Regions from separate parts of the Paenarthrobacter ilicis genome, predicted to be linked through region 3. Evidence: predicted binding sites of a transcription regulator. Region 3 holds the regulator's gene; each other region holds the start of a gene.
What was found. The regulator Rex, encoded in region 3, represses fermentation and respiration genes when NADH is low (regulators of the CRP and FNR family bind a similar motif). The targets are predictions, from matches to a motif close to CTTGTGAANNNNTTCACAAG.

Region 1: the regulator Rex is predicted to act here: its motif matches at 1,416-1,435, upstream of JOE60_RS10510 (glyceraldehyde-3-phosphate dehydrogenase).
Region 2: the regulator Rex is predicted to act here: its motif matches at 2,081-2,100, upstream of JOE60_RS01845 (ALF repeat-containing protein).

The regions. Positions count from the first base shown of each region.
Region 1 covers NZ_JAFBCD010000001.1:2,302,929-2,307,707, reverse strand. The annotation lists gene JOE60_RS10525 (zinc ribbon domain-containing protein) at 1-183, shown strand, start outside; gene JOE60_RS10520 (peroxide stress protein YaaA) at 180-944, opposite strand; RNA gene rnpB (RNase P RNA component class A) at 1,003-1,392, shown strand; gene JOE60_RS10510 (glyceraldehyde-3-phosphate dehydrogenase) at 1,656-3,143, shown strand; gene JOE60_RS10505 (hypothetical protein) at 3,218-3,427, shown strand; gene JOE60_RS10500 (HNH endonuclease family protein) at 3,539-4,339, shown strand; gene JOE60_RS10495 (acyltransferase domain-containing protein) at 4,324-4,779, opposite strand, start outside.
Region 2 covers NZ_JAFBCD010000001.1:369,144-373,922, forward strand. The annotation lists gene JOE60_RS01835 (HNH endonuclease) at 1-565, shown strand, start outside; gene JOE60_RS01840 (amino acid permease) at 562-2,022, opposite strand; gene JOE60_RS01845 (ALF repeat-containing protein) at 2,293-4,383, shown strand; gene JOE60_RS01850 (IclR family transcriptional regulator) at 4,536-4,779, shown strand, end outside.
Region 3 covers NZ_JAFBCD010000001.1:3,126,089-3,130,867, forward strand. The annotation lists gene JOE60_RS14270 (histidine phosphatase family protein) at 1-309, opposite strand, end outside; gene JOE60_RS14275 (YceI family protein) at 517-1,068, shown strand; gene JOE60_RS14280 (hypothetical protein) at 1,284-1,994, shown strand; gene JOE60_RS14285 (hypothetical protein) at 2,259-3,005, shown strand; gene JOE60_RS14290 (redox-sensing transcriptional repressor Rex) at 3,072-3,779, opposite strand; gene JOE60_RS14295 (glutaredoxin family protein) at 3,856-4,110, opposite strand; gene JOE60_RS14300 (HAD family hydrolase) at 4,300-4,779, shown strand, end outside.

The sequences.
Region 1 (4,779 bases), 820 kb from region 3:
TACGAGAAAACCATTGCCAAGCGCGGCGTTGGCGCCGCCCGGCTGTTCCACGGAAAGTCGGAGGGCTCGGGCATGATGCTGAGCCCTGGCGACCTCGCGGAGGTTAAAGCCGCAGCCGAGGACGAGATCGTCTTTTGCCCGGATTCAGGCGTGATCCTGGTCCGCTCGGCGGAGTGGAACTAGCCCGCCAGAATAATGTTCAGTGCGTGCGGCTTCCGGGCCGTGGCCTGTAACAGTTCGGCATTCCATTTTTCCCGCGCTGCTTTGGCCAGCTGTTCCGGCGTTGCCGGAGCCTTGCCGCGGCGCGTCAGCAGGTGCCGTGCCAGTTCGCCGCGGGTGTGCTTGGCGAAGTGGCTCACCACCGTCCGTTTTCCGTTCGCCTCGCTGAAGACATTCACGTTTACTGTTTGCCCCGGAGGTGGAGCCCAGGCCGCGGCGTAAGTGCTGGAGCGGCAATCCACCAGAAGCTCATCTGCAGCGCGCCCGGCCAGGGCCGCGCTGAGCTGGGGCTTCCAGTAGGAAGCCAGGCGTCCGACGTCGGGCAGTGCAGTTCCCATGGACAGGCGGTAGGCGGGAACATGGTCGCCAAAGCCGATGGCTCCCCACAGGGCAGAGACAACAAGGATCGATTCGGTTGCCTTCCGGCGTTGCGTGGGCGTCATGCTGTCATATCCCAAAGCATCGTAGAGGACGCCCGAATAGACCTGGTGGGCGGGAGCAGCCGGTTCAGCGTGGAGGCGCGTATTGCGTTCGACGTCGTCCCGCAAGGAGGGGCCGACGCCCAGCAACGCCAGGGCATCCTCATGCGCGCTGACGGTTCCCAGCGCCTCAAGAACCGCCGCCCGGTACTGGTTCAGTTCGGGAAAGCTCAGCGAATCCCAATCGACGGAGGGGCCTTTGGTTGCGGGGGTCTTGCCTTCGGATGGCGGCAGCAGAATCAGCACCAGTCGATATTACCGTCGGACTTTGGAAGGTTCCGACGCCGGTAGACTGGACTGCGGATGGGTCGACCAGGCGGCCGCGCGTCACGCAAGTGGCTCGAGGAACGTCCGGGCTCCACAGGGCAGGGTGGTGGGTAACGCCCACTCGGGGTAACCCGCAGGCCAGTGCCACAGAGAATAGACCGCCTGTGCTTTCCGGTATTGCACCGGTTGCGGCAGGTAAGGGTGAAACGGTGGTGTAAGAGACCACCAGCTCCCTGGGTGACCGGGGAGGCTAGGTAAACCCCACCCGGAGCAAGGCCAGACAGGACACGTTCGAGGGCTGCCCGCCCGAGTGTCCGGGTAGGCTGCTGGAGGGCGTCGGCAACGGCGTTCGTAGATGGATGGCCGCTACTCCCTTGTTGGCAACGGCGAGGGATGACAGAACCCGGCGTATCGGTCGACCCATCCATTTATGACTGCCTCAGCGGCGGCCCTGTGAGTGATTTCACGCCTGGTAGAGAACCAGCAAGACCCTTTCCACCCTAGAATGGTTACTGAACGTAGATGTTCTGCCGCCGGGACTGCGTTCGCAGCCGGCGGATTTTCTTTGCTCTCGTTCAAGGCGCTGTGGGTGGACCGAAGCCCGCCGGCGCATGTGCCGCAGGACTACTCCGGGCGGCCGCTGCCATCTGCATACGAGGACGTATGTGGTTGACCAAGGAAGGTAGTTCTGTGAGCCAGACGTCAGATTCTTGTCTTGATAAGTGGATGGGCCGGGAGGCTCTCGCCGAAGCCATGATTCCGGTGATCGGCCGGCTGTACCGGGAAAACAACGTGGTCACCAGCATCCATGGCCGGAGCTTGATCAACAAGTCCACCATGAACATCCTGAAGGCCCACCGCTTTGCGCGCCGGATGAGCAACCACGAGCTTCTGCTCGAAGAAACCGCACCCCTGCTCAACGCCCTGTCCGAGTTGGAACTGGGCGCCGCAGCGATCGACATTGCGCGTCTGACGGAGAAGTACCGGGCTGAAGGCAATGGCGCTTCGCTGGACGAGTACTTGCGTGCGGAACTTGCCGACGTCGTAGGCAAGCGCGGAGCGGACGACCGCACCAGCACCGACGTCGTCCTTTACGGCTTCGGCCGCATCGGCCGCCTGCTGGCCCGTCTCCTCATCGAAAAGGCAGGTGGCGGCCATGGCCTGCGCCTCCGCGCCATCGTCGTCCGCAAGGGCGCCGAGAACGATCTGGTCAAGCGTGCCAGCCTGCTGCGCCGCGATTCCGTCCACGGTTCCTTCGAAGGCACCATCCGTGTGGATGAAGAAGCCAACACCATTACCGCCAACGGTGTCCAGGTCCAGGTCATTTACTCCGACAACCCGGCAACGGTCGATTACACGGCCTACGGCATCAAGGACGCCCTGGTGGTGGACAACACGGGCCGCTGGCGCGATGCCGAAGGGCTCTCCCAGCACCTGAAGAGCAAAGGCGCCGCCCGCGTCCTGCTGACCGCCCCGGGCAAGGGCGACTTGAAGAACATTGTTCATGGCATCAACCACCGCGATATTTCCAACGATGACCAGATCGTCACGGCGGCCTCCTGCACCACCAACGCCATCACCCCGGTGCTGAAGGCCATCAACGACAAGTTCGGCATCATTCATGGCCACGTGGAAACGGTCCACTCGTTCACGAATGACCAGAACCTGATTGACAACTTCCACAAGGGTGACCGCCGGGGACGTTCTGCCGCCCTCAACATGGTGATCACCGAAACCGGAGCCGCCAAGGCCGTGGCCAAGGCGCTTCCGGAACTGCAGGGCAAGCTCACGGGCAATGCCATCCGCGTTCCCACCCCGGATGTCTCCATGGCCATCCTGAACCTGAACCTGGAGAGCGGCACCACCCGCGAGGAAGTCAACGACTACCTCCGCGAGATGTCCCTGCACTCTGATCTTCGCAAGCAGATCGATTACATCGACTCTCCGGACGTGGTCTCCACCGACTTCGTTGGTTCCCGCCGCGCCGGCATCGTGGACGGACTGGCGACCATTTCCAACGACAAGAACCTTGTTCTCTACGTTTGGTACGACAACGAGTTCGGGTACTCCTGCCAGGTTGTGCGCGTCATGGAAGAAATGGCCGGAGTAAACCCGCCGTCCTTCCCCGCCAAGGACGTCATTGCTCCCATCGCAGTGCTGGAAACGGCAGACGCCTAAAAACGGGGTAAGTTTTCAGGGATTTCCCGGCTGGCTCACTGGCGCCGGCCGGGGAACCTGATGACAATGGGGGCATGGAAAACGAATCAACCCTTGAGCACCAGACCACTTTGGAGCACGCGCTGGATGTGGCACGTGCCAATCACAAGCAGGCCCAGAAACTTCTGGATCAGGCCGTCGCGGCCAACGCCGCCGGAGACGTGACGGATCAGCGCGTGGAGCAACTGCGAACGCTGCTTGATACCGCCACCGAGGACCTGCAAAGGGTCACCAGGGAGCAATAGGTCCACATCTGCCAGGGGTCACTGTTCCTGCACACTGTGGAAACCGACTCTTATTGTCGGAGGCTTGTCCTACGCTCGTAGGGCAAGCCTTTTTCCTTTGACTGGAGCCCCTTGAGTACCACATGGACCGCCTACACCCGTGCCCGACGCCGGTCACGGCAAGCTTGGACAATCCTCGTTATGGCCGCCGTCCTGGTGGTTTCCGGGGTGGGGTGGTTCTTCACCACGGGACAATTCGACGCCGCGGGCAGCGCAACAGGTGGGCCAACGGAGGCGCCGGTCCTCAACCCCGATTTCATGAAGCCCATCAACGGAGTGCCGAAGGTTGCTCCCGGGCGTGCCTTGGACGCCCTTGCGAAGCTCGACGTGAAGGGCAGGGCGCCCTCTTCGGATTACGACCGGGCAGCCTTCGGGCAAGCGTGGGCAGACGTGGACCGGAACGGCTGTGATACGCGGAACGACATCTTGAGGAGGGACCTTTCCGGCGTTCAGTTCACGGAGGGATCCTTGTGCAGGGTCGCGTCCGGCGATTTCGCAGAACCGTACACCGGCGTCGCCGTGAGCTTCCGGCGGGGACAAGAGACAAGTGCCGCTGTGCAGATTGACCACGTGGTGGCCCTCGCGGATGCATGGCAGAAGGGTGCGCAGCAATTAACGGCACAACAACGTCAGATGCTGGCCAATGATCCGCTGAACCTCGTGGCAGCAGACGGTCCCGCGAACCAGAAAAAGGGCGCGGGGGATGCCGCTACATGGTTGCCGGCCAATAAGAACTTCCGGTGCCACTACGTCGCACGCCAGATTTCGGTCAAAAGCGCCTACAAGTTGTGGGTCACCGCGGCCGAAAAGGAAGCCATGGGCCGCGTCCTCGCCTCGTGCCCGGGGCAGGAAACGATTTACAACTCCAGGTGACCGTGCCCCAGTTGCCAGGTTCCGCCGTCGTCAATACGTTCCAGTACCACCCTTTGGAGAGTTGTGTCCCGCGGCAAGGCGGCCAGATTCTCCAAGCCGCGTTGCCTGAAGGTGAAGTACACGGCATCCGTTGGGGCATCGGAGCAACGATCCACCACAAAGCGTTGCGCGAAGGATGCGATGTTGCTGCCCGGAAGCCTGGCTACCAAGTATGGGTCAAGCATCCAGGAGTCGCAGGTTGCGGTGTGAACGTGCTTGTCCGGAAAGTGATGCCCGAAAAATTGGCGGGCTTCCGCGAAACTTTCGTCCACCAGTGCAGGGGACAGACTGCCGCCTTCAGGAATATGAACACCCAGTGTCCACTCCGGTTGCTCCGGCCTGCCCAAGGTGCCGTCACTGGTGACCAGATGAAACTGGAGCCGTCCCAGGCGGAAAAGGTT
Region 2 (4,779 bases), 2.8 Mb from region 3:
AGACACCCTGACCGAACGCGTTACGGGCACTCCGGGTGGTGTCGCAGGTATCAACCTCAACCTCGTCATCACGGACCGCACGCTCTTCCAGGGCGACACCGAGCCTGCCCGTCTTGATGGTTACGGAATCGTCCCCGCGGAATGGGCAAGGGCGCTCTTGGTCAACGACCCGGACCGCAGCGAATTTGCAGTGATGCTCCGCCGCCTATACACCGCTCCCGGCAGTGGCGAGCTCCTGACCATGGACTCAAAAGCACGATTCTTTCCGCAACGGTTGCGGAGCTTCATCCACATCCGGGACAACACATGCCGTACCCCCTACTGTGACGCGCCCATCCGGCACATCGACCATGTCATTCCCTGGCATTCAGGAGGCAGCACACGTCTCCCCAACGGGATGGGGCTGTGCGAAGCCTGCAACCACACCAAGGAAAATCCGGGTTGGGCCGCGGCCAGCATGCCCGGTGACGTGCATACACTTCAGGTCCGCACTCCCACCGGGCATAGCTACCAATCCAAAGCACCACCGTTGCCGGGACACAAGCCCGCACGCCTCACAAACTAACGTGCCTTCACCACCGGCAGGGCGGCCGTTTCGTCCACCAGTTCGGCCCGTCGCAATCCGCCTCCGCGGACCCACAGCTTGTAGGCCACCAGCAGCAGCACCAGCCAGGTTCCGCCCACGTACAGAGCCACGCGGGTGTCCTCGAAGACGCCCAGGATCACGATCACCATGGCCATGAACGCCATGGTCAGGATGGACGCAAAAGGCCAGAGCGGCGAACCGAATTCCGACGCCGGCAGGCCCTTGCGCTTGATCTCCCGCTTCATGGCAACGTGCGAAGCCAGGATCATCACCCAAACCCACACGGTGGCAAAGGTGGCGATGGATGCGATGAGCACGAACACGTCCTCCGGAATGACCGCGTTCAGCACGACGCCCACCAGCAGGATGCCGCCCATCATCACCACGGTCATCCACGGAACGCCGTGGCGGGAGATCTTGCTGAAGCTCTTGGGTGCGTGGCCCTGCTGGGCCAGCCCGAAGAGGATGCGTCCGGCCCCGAAGATGTCGCTGTTGATCGCAGAAAGCGCGGCCGTGATGACCACGGCGTTGAGGATGTGCGGTGCGGCAGGGATCCCCAGGCCGTCGAAAATCTGCACAAACGGACTGCCGCTGCTGCCTACCTCGTTCCAGGGGAAGATGCTCATCAGCACGCCCAGGGTCAGCACGTAGAAAAGGAGAACCCGCACGGGAACGGTGTTGACGGCCTGCGGAATGACCTTTTTGGGATCCCGGGCCTCGCCCGCGGTGATGCCGATGGTCTCGATCCCCCCGAATGCAAACATCACCACGGCGAACGCGGCCAGCAGGCCCTCGAAGCCGTTGGGGAAGAAGCCGCCGTGATTCACCAGGTTCCCCAAACCCGGTGCCACAGCGCCGCCGTCGCCCGTTTGAAAACCAAAGATCACAATGGCCGCGCCGCCTACGATCATGGCGATGATGGCCACCACCTTGATCAGGGAGAACCAGAACTCCAGCTCACCGAACACCTTGACGCTGAGCAGGTTCATGGCGCCCAGGAACAGGATGATGGCCAGCACCCAGATCCAGCGGTCCACCTGGGGGAACCAGAACCCCATATAGATACTGAACGCGGTGACGTCGGCAATAGCCACGATCGCCATCTCGAACACGTAGGTCCAGCCGGTCACAAATCCGGCGAACGGACCCAGATAGCGGCTGGCGTACTGGCCGAAGGACCCGGAAACAGGGTGCCGGACGGCCATCTCACCCAGCGCCCGCATCACCATGAAGACGGCCGCACCGCCAATGATGTAGGCCAGGAGCACCGCCGGTCCGGCCTTTTGTATGGCGGAGGCTGAGCCGTAGAAGAGGCCGGTGCCGATCGCGGATCCAAGCGCCATGAAGCGGATGTGACGGACGTTGAGGCCTCGGCTGAGCGCCGTACCTGCGGCTTGGAGGACAGAACTCTCCGCAGCCAGCTTGGTTTGTTGCATAGTAAAACCTTCTCGTCTTTGGGAGGGGATCGCTATCCAGCAGATCACTTTCAAGGAGCTTGTGATGGGACTCACGCGGCTTTGGTGTCTTTGATCGCAGACACTCGCGGAACCGGGCTGCCCTGCGAGGCGCGAAAACTGGTAAAAGTCATAGTCCCCAGTCGGATATGATGGCCGCGGACAGCACATCACACGGTCAGGCATCCCTCGCATCACGCGTCGCCCCCTTGAATCCTGCGCTGCCGCCGCATCCTTATTTGGGGGACTCTCTTGAACTCTGCCATCCACCGCGCCCGCCGCTTTCTGGCCGCCGCCCTGGTGACCGCCGTTGCCGGCGCTTCGCTGCTTTTCGCTGCGCCCGCCCAGGCCTATGACATCCCGGACTTCGAGGTCCCCACCGCGGCGCAGGCCCCGGTTCCCTATGTTTCCCGGGTCGTTGACGCCGCTGGCGTGGTCCGGTTGTGGAAGACGGCGGGCCCCGCAACACGCGCCGCCGCCGCTGTGGCCCTGGCCGGAGGCCCGGACGCGGTTCAGGCGTTCGTCGACGCCGGGCAGGACGCTCCGCTGGCGGCGGACCGCAAGCAGTTGGTTACCGACCTGACGACGAGGGGAAGCGTGGAAGTCAGGGCTTCTGCGCAGCGCATCCTGGACCGCAACGATCCCGTCATCATCAACGACTTCCTGGCTCAGGGATGGTGGCGGACCTGGGACCTTGACCTGCGCATCACTGCTACTCAGTTCCTCAACTTGGATGGTCCTATCCGCCGGGCCGCTTCCGCCAGCATTGACGCGGGCCCCGAAGCAATCGAAGAGTTTGTCCTCTCTGGCTGGATGACCGAGGCCAGGGTGTCGGACCGGCAGGCCGCGTACGCGCTGATTGCCTCTCCGAACCCTGCCGTTTCAGCAGGAGCGAAGACTGTCCTTGCCACGTCCGACCCCGACTCCGACGCGGCGAAGGTTTCCGATTACCTGCGCTATGGCCAGTTCGTCGCAGCTGGTCACTACACCGAGTTCTCCACGGTCTCTGGCCTGCTGCAGCAGGTCAAGGCAGACATCAAAGACAACCCCCTGGGTTCGGCCGCCGTCGCAGACCGTGCGCAAGCTGCCGTCGTGACTGCCCGCGGTGCAGCCGTTACCGCCCGGGACGCCGATGAGAAGCGGCTGCTGGCCGACTGGAAGTTCCTGACAGCGCAGGCTGCCCCGCGCCAGGTTGCGGACAACAACAGCATGGCTGACCAGAAGCCGCTCAAGGAAGCATTCTCCAAGGCCGCCAAGGAAGTGCCCGGGGTGCTCGCTGTGGTGTCCGCGCCCGGAGCGGATCTTGATGCGCTGATCAAGGAAGCCCGCCTCGCTACGGTTGATCTGGCCCTCGTGGGGACTCCGGAGGTCAAGAAGGCCGCGGAGACGGCTTTGGCCAGCGGCGATGCGGCGGTGAAGAATTTCATTGGCAGCGGCTACGCAGCTGCCATCAAGCAGGACGCCGTGAGGCCTTCCGCTTTCGAGGGTGACAGGCAAGCGGCTTACAAAGCCTTGTCTGCAGGCGGTCCGTACGTCAAAAAGGCCGCTAAGGCTGCTCTTGAGTCAGTAAGCCACGCCGATACCCGCTACTTCCTGGAATATGGCTACGCTGACGCCCAGGAGCTGGACAACCGGATTCTGGCCTACCAGACCATGGACGACGCCGGTTTGGAGCTTCGCGCCGCGGCGAACGTTGCACTGGACGGCAGCCGCGCAGATGCCCAGGTATTCGCCACGGCAGGCCAGTTCGCCGCACTGGAGCGGGACAACGCAACAACCGAGCACATTGCCTCGGTTGATGCCATGCTCACCGAGCTTGCGGGGCTGGCGGATAAGGCCAAGCTCGACGCCGGCCAGGCAGCTGCCGCTGCTGCGGAGGCAGCCCGTGCCGCCGAACAAGCACGCCGGGACGCCGAAGCGCGTGCCGCAGAAGAGGCTCGCCAGGCTGAAGCTGCCAGGGCTGCCGAGGCTGCGAAGGGCTCGGGCACTGTCAGTGCCTCCCAGGAGTACGGCAACGGCCAGGTCCCCAACGTGGTTCCGTGGCCGCGCGAGTACGCACCCGCCGTCGAAGTTCCGGACAGTGAGCCTGCACCGGAGTCGGCCACAGAGTCTCCCGTGCCAGCGCCCAGCATCTCGGTGCCTCCGGCATCGGCGGACAACGATGCGTCGGCGGATGGTTCGCCTACGGTTGATTCCGAGTCCCAAGAGGCGGCCGCGCCATTGGCCGCCTCTGCCACCGGTGTCAATGGTTGGACCATCGGCTTGATCGTCCTTTTGGTTCTGGCAGCCGCGGGGGCCATCACGTTCCTCTTGCGCCGCAAGGGATCTCCCGCAAAGAGCTGAAACACGCCGGCCCCCACGCCGTGAGTGTCTGGTATTTCAGACACTCAAGTTCGTCAACCGGCTGGTGCCTGCCACCACTTGGGTGCACGCTTGAGTACGGTATCCCGGACTAGATTCGTTCCGGGCCCGTGAAAGGCGAGCAGCGAGGACCCATGGCAACCATCAGCACCCCCACTGGCAAAGCGACATCCAAGGTTCCTGCGGCCGAGAACACCCTCAGGATCCTCAAGTTGCTGGCCTCCCGCCGAGGCCCCATGGCGGCGTCCAACATTGCCACGGCGCTCGGCTTGCCGCGTTCCAGTGTCTACCACCTGCTGGGGGTCATGGAGGCCAACGGCTTTGTGATGCACCTGCATGAGGAGCAGCGCTACGGTTTGGGGATCAGCGCCTTCGAGC
Region 3 (4,779 bases):
CTCACTCCTGGTGGGGTGGAGCCCCTGGAAGTGGTTCTCGGCCTCGATGATCCGGGGCTCCGTGTGGATTTCCAGGTTCAGGGCCTCGGCGGTGGGCATGGCTGTTTCCTGCGCGCGCGTCAGGGGCGATGCCACAAGGTGCACGATCTTGGCGCCATCATTGGCGCGGGCCGTGAAGTGGCCGGCCAACATGCGCGCCATCTCCCTGCCCCGTTCGGAGAGGTGGAATTCAGGCAGCCGTCCGTAGAGGACGCCGTCAGGATTATGGACCTCGCCATGGCGAAGCAGATGGACAGTTGCTTGGGGCATGTTTACCAGTTTCTCAAAGAAGCGGAGCGATCCGAAATCTTCTACCGACAGTAGAACTCAAAATTTTTCCGAAATGTTCCCTGCAGTTGGAATAAAAGATGCATATGCATGTTTATACTGGGTACGAAGCTCGGTTGATGCTTCAAGCAATGGCTTCAATCCGGCAAACACGCAAGACCTTCCACAACCCATAGGAGCAACATCATGATGACCCTTCCCGCAGACGTAACCACCGGCACCTGGACCCTGGACGCTTCGCACAGCGAAATCGGCTTCACCGTCCGCCACGCAGGAATCAGCAAGGTCCGCGGCCAGTTCAAGGACGCTGCAGCCACCCTCGAGGTTGGCGAATCCCTGGCCGACTCCAAGGTCAACGCCACCATCCAGACCGCCAGCTTTGACTCCGGCGACGTCAACCGCGACGGCCACGTCAAGGGCGAAGACTTCTTCGATGTTGAGAAGTTCCCGGAAATCACCTTCGTTTCCCGCCACGTCAAGGCCAACGGCAACAGCTTCGACCTCGTGGGCGATCTCACCATCAAGGGTGTCACCAAGGAGGTCTCCATCGAGACCGAATTCAACGGCGTAGCTGTTGACCCGTTCGGCAACACCCGTGCAGGCGTCTCCGGCGAGACCACCATCAGCCGCAAGGACTTCGGCCTCACCTGGAACGCCGTCCTCGAAGCCGGTGGCGTCTTGGTCAGCGACAAGGTTGTCATCAACCTGGAACTCGCCTTCATCGCTCCCGCAGCGGCCTGATTCCCCTCGCGGTTCAGCCCGGGCCCCTTCATGGGCCTTGGGCGGGGCCACGGCAGAACCAACGCGACGGCACCCCCGCAGCATCACGCTGCAGGGGTGCCGTTGTGCATTCTGCGGTTCCACCTGCGCAATTGTTCTTCACCTCCCCGGGACTTGGCTGCGAGTTGGCTCCGAATTTCCTAGGCATCCTTCAACCTGCGGTCTAAAGTGATGCCATGAGTACCCCAGATGAAGCACCACAGCCTCCGCAGCCCGGCTCCCAGCCTCCGCAGCCCGGCAATGTTCCTCCTGCGGGTTACCAGCCTCCGCAGGGCTACCAGCCACCCCAGGGTTACCAACCGCCGTCGCAACCCGGCCAGTATTCCCAGCCCGGTGCTGTTCCGCCCAACCCAGGCCCCGGGCAGGGACAACCTGCGCCCGGGCAACCCGGCTTCCACTTCGAAATGCCCACCGATGGTCCACGCAACTTCAACGACGTCATGCCGCAAGGTGGATTCTCGGGGATGTTCAAAACCCAGGGCCTGCCCACCGAGTTGAAGGTGTCCTACTTCATCTGGGTCATCTCAGGCCTCCTGGGACTCCTGTTCGGAGTCATTGGGTTCTTTGCCATTGTTGCCCTCTTCGCTTTCGCTCCCGGAATAGCTGCGATCCTGCTGATCATCCTGCTGCTGACCCTCGCGTTGGCGGCGGCGCAGGTGATCCTGGCCATGAAGATGAAGGAAGGCAAGGAATGGGCGCGCCTGGCGTTGACAATCGTTGCCGCTGCGTCGCTGCTCCTCACCATCTTCAGCGCAGCAAGCGCCGGCGGATCCAGCACCGGCCTGGGCAGCAACTGGTTCGGTTTCCTGGTCAGCGCCGTAGCCGTAGTGCTGATGTGGCTGCCCAACTCCCAGCTCTGGTTCAAGGCAGTCAAGGGCCAGGTCTAAAACCAAAGCCGGCAGCCGTCGTCGAGCATCACGGCAGGCCCACTGGCTGAAGGCCGCGGATGGATTCCCCGGAATCCCCGCGGCCTTCATCATGCAGGCGTACTCCTCCGTGATGATTTTTGGCGCCAGCACGCCGAAAACCTGCGTGTACTGTGCTCAGGCGCCGGGGCGTAAGGGTACGGTGTTAGCAGAACCACGCTGGGGGCAGGGTCATTTTGCTGATCCCGGCGGCCGTACCAGCAGTCGAACAAGCAAAGGAATGCCATGAGCAACCCTCCCTACCCGCCGTCGAACCCGGGCGACTCTAACCAGCCGGAGCAGTCCACCCCGCCGGCTGCACCGCAGTACGGACAGCAGTCCACTCCCCCGGCAGCGCCCCAGTACGGACAGCAGTCCACTCCCCCGGCAGCGCCCCAGTACGGACAGCAGAGCGCACCCGGCGCGCCGCAGTTCGGCCAGCAGGCTTCGCCGTACGGCCAGGCACCGGCAGCACCGCAGTACGGGCAGGGCTCCAACTGGCCCGGCCAGCCGGCAGCTCCTGTTGCCATGCCGCCCATGGTCAACTACGCCTTCTGGATGATTGTTGCTGCCGGCATTCTGTCCGCCATCAGCTCGCTGCTGCTGGCCACCACCGGTGCCGACGCCTTCATCAACGCCATGAACCAGCAGGCCGCCCAGCAGGGAACGGACTTCCCTGAGGGCAGCATGGAGGGCATGCGCGGCGTGATCGGTGTGAGTGCCGTGATTGGTGCAGTCGTTTCCCTGGGCCTCTACGCCCTGGTTGCTTTCCCGGTCCGCAAGGGCAAGAACTGGGCACGCATCCTCGGCACCGTGTTTGCTGCCATCTCCGTACTGGGCCTCACCAGCGTCTTCCAGTTCGGTTCCGGCTACGGCATCCTGCAGCTGATCGTCATCCTGCTGGGAGTTGCAGCCATTGTGATGCTGTACCTGCCGGCGTCGGCCCCGTACTTCCGGAAGCCGCAGCCGTTCGCCAACCCTTACAGCCGCTAGAAACCACCTGGCTTTCGGGCCGGGCCGCACAGCGGCCAACCACAACGGGCGCAGGTCCGGATCAGGCTAGACGGCCTGGCCCGGAGCCTGCGCCCGTTGTGCGTGGTACGCCAGAATCTGGAGCTCGGTGGCCATGTCCACCTTGCGGAGGTTAACGTGCGGAGGGACCTGCAACAGGACCGGCGCGAAGCTGAGGATGCTGCGGATCCCGGCAGCGATCACCCGGTCAGCCACGGATTGCGCCACCGTAGCGGGCAGGGCCAACACCACCATGTTGGTGTGCGTGCGTTCCAGGACACGTTCCAGTTCGGCCGAATCGCTGACCCTCAGCCAACCAACCTCGTTGCCGATCACCATGGGATCAGCATCAAAAATAGCCACGACGTCGAAACCCCGGGACTCAAAACCGCCATAGCGGGCCAGAGCTTTGCCGAGGTTACCGGCGCCCACAATGGCCACTTTCCAATCGTGGGTCAGACCCAGCGCGGCCGCGATGTGACGGCTCAGGTTCTGGACCTCGTAGCCCACACCGCGGGTTCCGTACGAACCAACGTAGGAAAGATCCTTGCGTAGGGTGGAAGAGCTCACGCCGGACGCTTCCGCCAGGGCTTCTGAAGAAACCCGTTCCACGCCTTCTGCCAAGAGGGAGTTGAGCGCGCGCAAATAGAGGGTCATCCGGGCTACAGCCGCGGGCGGTATCTGCTTGGCGGCAGGTTCGCTGTCCTCGGTGTTGGTATCCGGGGACGGTTCAAGCGCAGTCACGGTCTTCTCCATTGCGTCGCTTTGTTGTTCCACTCTATGACCCCCTGGCAGACTCAACCAAAGCGATTACTTACGGGTAACCGCACCCTCAGCCCTCCATGGCCTTCTTCAAGGTGCGGGCCAGCCGCTGCTCATCGATCTTCCAGAAATCCCGCTGGATGCCGTTCACCAGCACCACGGGGATCTCCTCTGCGTACCGCTCACGCAGTTCCGGGTCCTCGTCAATCTGCTGCTCGCGCCACGGCACACCCAGGCCCGATGAAACACGCTCGACGGCGGCACGCGCCTCTTTGCAGAGGTGGCAGTCAGCTTTGGTGAGGAGGACGACGTCGGGAATTGCCATGCCCCCACGTTATCCCTCTCTCACATCCCCACCCCACCCGCCGGTCCCTCTCTCACATCCCCACCCCCATCCACCATCCCTCTCTCACATCCCCACCCCCCATCCACCATCCCTCTCTCACATCCCGTCGGGCGCGGCGCACATCAGCGCCCAACACGCGGCCCGCCTGTCATTGACTAGACTCGAGGCATGCCCGACGAGAAGAACGCCGCTGTTGCCGCAACTGCCCAAGCGCAGAAGCACACCGGCGAAGCTGCATTCTTCGACGTCGACAACACCTTGATGAAAGGTGCCAGCCTCTTCCACGTGGCCCGGAAAATGTACGAACGCAAAGCCTTCACCTTGTCGCAGGCGGCCGGCTTCGCCTGGAAGCAGTTCAAGTTCGTCATGCGTGGCGAAAACATGGAGGATGTTCACTCCGTGCGCGATTCCGCGCTGACGCTCGCCGCAGGGATCACCGTGGCCGACATCAAGGCCTTGGGCGAAGAAGTCTACGACGAGATGATCGAGTCCAGGATCTGGCCCGGAACCAAAGCCCTCGCCGAACAGCACCTCAGAGTGGGACGCAAAGTGTGGCTGGTCACCGCCACTCCCATTGAGGTGGCCACCGTGATCTCCACCCGTCTGGGTTTGACCGGCGCGCTGGGCACGGTGGGCGAAGTTCACGAC